Regions from separate parts of the Zhihengliuella alba genome, predicted to be linked through region 2. Evidence: riboswitches for the same ligand, from Rfam matches in the RefSeq annotation. Region 2 holds a riboswitch; the other holds the start of a gene.

Region 1 (3,539 bases), on a different contig from region 2:
GGGGATCGTCTCGCTGTTCCGCCTGCCGCCGGTGCGGCTCACGGGCCGGTTCAATGTCTGGTGGGCGCTCGTGTTCATCGTCAAGTTCGTGGGCGAGGTGGCCGTGGCCAGCTTCCAGGTGCTCTGGTGGTCCCTCCGGTACGGGCCGCGCATCCGCAGCGCCGTCGTCGCCGTCCGGCTGCGCGCCCGCGAGGACCTCATGGTGACCGCCACGGGGCACACGATGACGCTGATCCCGGGCTCGTTCGTCGTCGAGGTGGACCGGGGGACCGGGACCCTCTACATGCACGTGCTCAACCAGTCCGGACCGGACAGCGCGGAGCGGTTCCGCCGGCACGTGCTGGACACGGAGAAACTGATCATCCGGATCATCGGTACCCCGGAGGAGGTCCGGCGCGTCCGCGACGAGGAGGCCGGGCGGGCGGAGCCGCCGGCCCAGCCGACCCTCGAGGCCGCCCGCGGACAGGAGGACGTCTCATGATGCTGACCGCTGCCGCGTGGACCGCGGGGATCCTGCTGAGCCTGGCCGCCGTGCTCGTCATCATCCGGCTGATGCGCGGACCGTCCATCCTGGACCGCGCGATCGCCATGGACGTGCTGCTGGCGATCATCATGGCCGCGCTCTGCGTGGACATGGCCGTGAACGGGCACCTCAACCACATGGCTTTCGTGGTGGTCGCCTGCGTGGTCGGCTTCATCGGCACGGTGACCATCTCGCGCTACGTGACGGACCGGAGGAACACCTGATGCCCGACGCCAGCCTCTGGGTCACCCTCCGCGACGCGACGACGGCGGTCTTCCTCGTCGTCGGAGCCCTCATGTCGCTCGCCGCGGCCGTCGGCATGCTGCGCTTCCCCGACCTCATGTCCCGCATGCATGCGGCGACGAAGCCGCAGGTCCTCGGGCTGCTCCTGATGCTGGCCGCCGTCGCCCTCCAGATCGGATCGTGGAGCGCCGTGCCGGTGCTGGTCCTGGCGTGGCTGCTGCAGCTGGTCACCGCGCCGGTCAGCGCCCACATGGTCGGCCGGGCGGGGTATCGCACCAAGCACCTCCGCCGCTCGATGCTCGTCAACGACGACCTCGGCGACGTCGTCGAGCACGCCGCCGGGCGGGAACGCGACCGGGCCGCGCATCACCACGGGGGCGCGCTGCACGACCAGGCCGCGCCGGACGACCGGGAGTCCGGCCCGGAACGCGAAAGCGCGGCCGACGACAGTCGACCGCGCTAACGGCACCGGGAGGCGCCGGGGGCTCGTGGGCCCCGCCGGGAGGAAGGTCTCAGACCTCGTCCGCGGTGCGGCGCAGGTACGCGATGGCACCGTCGGTCCCGCGCTTGGTGAGGACCTGGATCACCGCAGTGACCACCGACGACGCGATGGCGAAGCCGAGCGCCTGGCGCAACGAGGCCTCGGCCACGGCCTCCTTGTCGCCGGGGCGAGGTGCGGGCTGCCCCGTGGCCTTGCGCCAGAGCCCGTCGAGGAGCTTGGAACCGGCGATGCCGGCTGCGACGGACACCAACGCGCCGAGCGCTTTCAGGATCAGTTTCATGCGGGCGACTCCCGTATCTCTTGCTGGCGACCTGCGATTACCAACTCAGCATAACGCGGCGCTAAACTTAGCCTCACCAGATACGACAGGGGAGCGTTCGCCGTCGTCAGCGCCGGGAGACCGGCCGACGGCAGAACGCTGAGAGTGCGCACAGACGCAGACCCTCGAACCTGCTCCGGCTAGTACCGGCGAAGGGAGTCGAGCTCTTGGGGTGCCCAGCGGCACCCTCCCCTCCTTGACCTCAAGGAGGAAGAACATGGCAACACCGATCAATTCCACGGCCGGGCCCGCCGCCAAGGCGCCCAAGGCCGCGTGGCGCGTCGTCGACATCGTGGTGGCGTCCGTCATCGCCGTCGTCTCCGGCGTGATCTTCTGGGCCTGGAACATGTCCTACGCAGGGCTCGACTTCCTGTGGGCGGCGTTCCCGCCGTCGTCCGGCATCGTCATGGGCATGTGGCTGTTCCCCGGCGTGCTCGGCGCGCTGATCATCCGCAAGCCCGGCGCGGCCCTGTACTGCGAGCTGCTCGCCGCCGTCATCTCCGCCTTCATGGGCTCCCAGTGGGGCTTGACCGTCCTGATGTCCGGGCTGCTGCAGGGACTCGGGGCCGAGGCCGTGTTCGCCTCCCTGCGCTACCGCCGCTGGGGGCTGCCCGCGGCGATGGTGGCCGGAGCGGGCATGGCCGTCTTCGGCACGGTCAACGACCTCTTCATCTCCAACTGGTACCCGATGTACACGCTGCCGATGAAGTTCGCCCACATGGGCTTCGCCGTGCTCTCCGGCCTCCTGATCGCCGGGCTCCTCTCCTGGATCGCCACCCGCGCGATCGCCCGGACGGGGGCGCTCTCCTCGCTGGCCTCGCGGAGGGCGGCGCAGGAACCGGTCGCCGGCTAGGGCATGGCGATGAGTCCAGAAGTGACGAGCCCGCAGAGGCTCAGTACAGAGGACGGACGCGAGGACGCGGACGGAAGGATCGCGAGCCAGTGCGGGGATGCTCCACAGTTCGGTGGCGCGCCGCACCGGGACGGGACCGCGGGCGCCGAGGTCGTCGCGTCCGACTGGGGCTGGCGGCATGCGGGCCGGGAGCGGCCCGCGCTCGCCGGCGTCGACTTCCGGGTCGCGCCGGGCGAGCGGGTCCTGCTCGTCGGGCCGTCCGGGGCCGGCAAGTCGACGCTGCTGCACGCCCTCGCGGGGGTGCTCCACGCGGACGACGACGAGGCCGAGTCGACCGGCTCCCTGGCCGTCGGCGGGGCTCCGGTCCGCGCGACCGGGAACGGCTCAGAGCTCGGCTCAGGGACCGGCGTGGCCGGAGCAGCCGTGACCGGCGCTGCCACGACCGGCCTGATGCAGCAGGACCCGGAGACGCAGGTGGTCCAGTCCAAGGTGGGCGACGACGTCGCGTTCGGCGCCGAGAACCTCGCCGTGCCGCGCGAGGAGATCTGGCCGCGCGTCCGCGAGGCGCTCGACGCCGTCGGACTCGGCGATCTCCCGCTCGACCACCCGACGAGCTCGCTCTCCGGCGGCCAGAAGCAGCGTCTGGCGCTCGCCGGGATCCTGGCGATGCGCCCCTCGCTGCTGCTGCTCGACGAGCCCACGGCCAACCTCGACCCGGACGGGGTCGAGGAGGTGCGCGACGCCGTCGTGCGTGTCCTCGAGCGGACCGGGGCGACGGCGTTCATCGTCGAGCACCGGCTCGGCGCCTGGGCACCGCACGTGGACCGGGTGCTGGTCCTGGAGCCGGCCGGCGGGGTCCTGGCGTCCGGGACGCCGCGTGAGCTGTTCGGTCCGGGGCCGATGCGCGAGCGGCTCATCGACGCCGGCGTCTGGGTGCCCGGGTACGTTCCGGAGGTGTCGCCGCAGGCGCACGCCGGGACCGGCAGGGCCGCGGTCCGGGCCGGCGGGGAGACCGGTGGCGAGGCCGCAGGGACCTCCGGCCCGTCTGGTTCGTCTGGGGCGGTCGGGGCGTCGATCGCGACGGCCCGCGGTCTGGCGG
Region 2 (3,539 bases):
CGTGACGGCCATGGCCGTGCCGATCATTTTCTTCGTCGGCCCGTGGCCGCTGCTGATCGGCATGGGCATCCTGTTCCTCGTCGCGACCGTCGGCGGTCTGCTGGCCTTCGGCCCCACCGCCCGGCGGGAGCACCGGGAGCGGGCCGCGGAGCTCCAGCGCACCCCGGCCTGACGCCCGCGGCTCCGCGGCGGTCCTATCCGGCGGGGACGACGTCGGCGGCCAGATGCGAGCGCAGGGTGCGGCCGGCGTAGCCCCGGCGGAACCGGCCGCGTTCCTGCAGGATCGGGACCACGTGGTCGACGAAGTCCTCGATCCCCTGCGGCAGGGCCGGCGGCATGAGGTTGAAGCCGTCGGCGGCCCCGGCGTCGACCCACCGCTCGATCTCGTCGGCGACCGATTCCGGGGTGCCGACGAAGGTGGCGTGCCCGCCGCCGGCGGCCAGATAGCCGAGGAGCTCGCGGACCGTCGGCCGCTTGGACTCGATGATCCGCAGCACGGTGGCGTAGCGGCCCTGCGGCCCGGTGAACTCCTCGAGCGGTGGCAGCGGCGGCACTGGTGCATCGAGCTCCCAGCCGGACGTGTCTGTCCCGACGAAGAACGCGAGCTGGCGCAGCGAGTCCTCCACGGGCAGGAGCTCGTTGAGGGCTCGCTGGCGCTCGCGCGCCTCGGCCTCGGTGGCCCCGACGAAGGTGACGAGCCCGGGCATGACGACGACGTCGTCGGGGTCCCGGCCCAGGCGCCTGGCGCGGTCGCGGACGTCCTCCCGGTAGGCGCGCGCGGACTCGAGGTCCCAGGCCACGGCGTAGACCCCCTCCGCGTACCGGGCCGCGAGGTCGCGCCCCGGCCCGGACGCGCCGGCCTGGAACAGGACCGGGCGCCCCTGCGGCGGCTGGGGCACGTTGAGCGGGCCGGCGACGTCGAACCACTCGCCGCGGTGGTTCACGGGCCGCAGCTGCTCCGTGTCGACGTAGGCGCCGTCCGCGTCGGCGAGGATCGCCGAACGGGGCCAGGAGTCCCAGAGCGCGGTCAGGGCGGAGACGAACTCCTCGGCCCGGCCGTACCGCTCGGCGTGGCCGGGCAGCGCGGGCATGGAGTGGTTGCGGGCCTCCTCATCGGTCATGGACGTCACGACGTTGACGCCGGCCCGGCCGCCGGAGATGTGGTCGAGCCCGGCCAGTTGCCGGGCGGCGTGGAACGGCGTCCAGAACGTGCTGGAGACCGTGGTGACCAGGCCGATCCGCTCGGTCGCCCGCGCGAGGGCGGCGAGGGTGGTGATGGGCTCCAGGAACCAGCGCGGGCCGCGGTCGATGCCGTCCAGGCCCACGGACTGGCCGTCGGCGAGGAAGATCGCGTCGAGGCCGCCGCGCTCGGCCGTGCGGGCCAGTTCCTCCCAGTAGGCGATGTCGCCCAGCCGGTCCACGCTCGAGTCGGGCGCTCGCCAGGCGGCGGCGTGGTGCCCGCAGCCGAAGGCGAAGAGGTTCAGGTGGATGCTCGGGCGGACGGCGGCGTCGTCCCCCATCAGTTGTTCACCAGTCCGCCGTCAACCACCAGGTTCTGCCCGGTGGCGGCCCGGGACCACGGCGACGCGAAGAAGAGGACGGTGTCGGCGAACTCCTCCGGCGTGGTGACGGAGCCCAGCGGGGTCCCCGCCGCGATCGCGTCGAACACCGCCTCCGGGGTCGCGGCGCTGGCGTCCGTGGTGCGCAGCAGGCCGCCGCTGACCATGTTGACCCGGACCCCGCGCGGGCCCAGATCGGCGGCGAAGGTGCGCGTCAGCGACAGCAGGGCGGCCTTCGCGGCCGTGTAGTCGTGATACGGGACCACGGGGTTCTGGAAGAGGTTGGTCCCGATGTTGACCACACGGCCGGAGCCGAGGGCGTCGAAGTCGGACAGAGCGGCCTGCACCACGTTCACGGCGCCCTGGACGGCGCCGGAGAACTGGTCGGCGAAGGCGTCGAAGCCGATCTCGTGCGCGCGGGCGCGTGCGTCGCCGTTGAAGGAGAAGTCGACCAGGGCGTTGTTGACCACCGTGGCGACGGGAGCGCCGAAGGCCTCGCGGCCGCGTGCGACGAGCGCGTCGACCTGGGCGCGGTCCCGCACGTCGGCCCGGACGACCACCGCCCGGCCGGGGTGCGCGGCCGCGATCTCCTCGGCCGCGTCCCGGCTGGAGTGGTAGCCCACGACGACGCGGGCACCGTGGCGGAGGAACGCCTCGGTGATGCTCCGGCCGAGCCCGCGGGCCCCGCCGGTGACGACGACGGTCTGCTCCGCGATCGGCGGCGCGGCCGTGGTGGCCGGGGTGCCTGTGGTGGAGGCGTCCCCGCGGTCTGCGGTGCCGGCTTCGGTGGTCGTCATGTGCGTGCCCTTCTGCTGGTGGCGAGGGCGCGTGCGGACGCTCGGCGGCGCCGCCCTGGCGTCGCGCGCCGGGCGACCCGCGGAGGATCGCTGCAGACATCCCTACGCCAGTGCTAACTGGATCAGGTTCGACGGGTTCTCTCTCAGCCACCGCTGGTGGCGCCCCGAGTCATTGCATGAGGACCGTACCACGGCCGCTGGTCCGCCGAGGCGCGGATCACGACGGCGACGCCTGCGTGACGCTCAGGCCTCCGTGACCGTGCCGGCCTCGACGCGCCAGTGCCGGTCCGTCCGCACGGTCGCGAGCATGCGGCGGTCATGGGTGACCAGCAGCAGGGTCCCGTCGTAGCTCTCGAGCGCCTGCTCGAGCTGCTCGATCGCCGGCAGGTCCAGGTGATTGGTGGGCTCGTCGAGCACCAGCAGGTTGACGCCCTGCGCCTGCAGCACGGCCAGGCCGGCCCGGGTCCGCTCCCCCGGCGACAGCTCCCCGGCGGGACGGTTCACGTGCTCGGCCTTGAGCCCGAACTTCGCCAGCAGCGTGCGGACCTCGCCGGACGCCATCTCCGGCAGCACGCGCTCGAACGCGGCGGCCAGCGGCTCGGGCCCGGCCAGCAGCGAGCGCGCCTGGTCGATCTCGCCGATCTGCACGCTCGGGCCGAGGCTCGCGGTCCCCTCGTCGGGACGGCGGCGGCCCAGCAGCGTGCGCAGCAGCGTGGACTTGCCGGCACCGTTGGGACCGGTGATGCCGATCCGCTCCCCCGCGTTGACCTGCAGCGACACCGGGCCGAGGGTGAACTCGCCCTGCCGGACCACGGCACCGCTGAGCGTGGAGACGACCGAGCTCGAGCGCGGCGCCGCACCGATCGTGAAGGCCAGCTGCCACTCCTTCCGCGGCTCCTCGACCTCCTCCAGCCGGGCGATCCGGCTCTCCATCTGCCGTACCTTCTGCGCCTGCTTCTCGCTGGACTCGGTGGACGCCTTCCGCTTGATCTTGTCGTTGTCCGGCGACTTCTTCATCGCGTTCCGCACGCCCTGGCTGGACCACTCCCGCTGGGTGCGCGCCCGCGAGACCAGGTCGGCCTTCTTCTCGGCGAACTCGTCGTACTTCTCCTGCAGGTGGCGCCGGACGGTCGCCCGCTCCTCGAGGTAGGCGTCGTAGCCGCCGCCGTACACCCGGTTGGAG

What was found. Region 2 has a riboswitch for thiamine pyrophosphate ahead of ABD784_RS03955 (3-oxoacyl-ACP reductase). Riboswitches for the same ligand answer to the same signal wherever they lie in the genome.
Region 1: it holds a riboswitch for thiamine pyrophosphate, as region 2 does, so the genes downstream of both, ABD784_RS08500 (ECF transporter S component) here and ABD784_RS03955 (3-oxoacyl-ACP reductase) in region 2, are expected to answer to the same signal.

What each region holds. Positions count from the first base shown of each region.
Region 1 covers NZ_BAABCJ010000002.1:610,840-614,378, reverse strand. The annotation lists gene ABD784_RS08520 (Na+/H+ antiporter subunit E) at 1-481, shown strand, start outside; gene ABD784_RS08515 (monovalent cation/H+ antiporter complex subunit F) at 478-747, shown strand; gene mnhG (monovalent cation/H(+) antiporter subunit G) at 747-1,229, shown strand; gene ABD784_RS08505 (DUF4235 domain-containing protein) at 1,279-1,548, opposite strand; TPP riboswitch at 1,626-1,762, shown strand; gene ABD784_RS08500 (ECF transporter S component) at 1,805-2,440, shown strand; gene ABD784_RS08495 (ATP-binding cassette domain-containing protein) at 2,450-3,539, shown strand, end outside.
Region 2 covers NZ_BAABCJ010000001.1:888,850-892,388, forward strand. The annotation lists gene ABD784_RS03945 (sodium/glutamate symporter) at 1-172, shown strand, start outside; gene ABD784_RS03950 (LLM class flavin-dependent oxidoreductase) at 195-1,520, opposite strand; gene ABD784_RS03955 (3-oxoacyl-ACP reductase) at 1,520-2,356, opposite strand; TPP riboswitch at 2,439-2,533, opposite strand; gene ABD784_RS03960 (ABC-F family ATP-binding cassette domain-containing protein) at 2,600-3,539, opposite strand, start outside.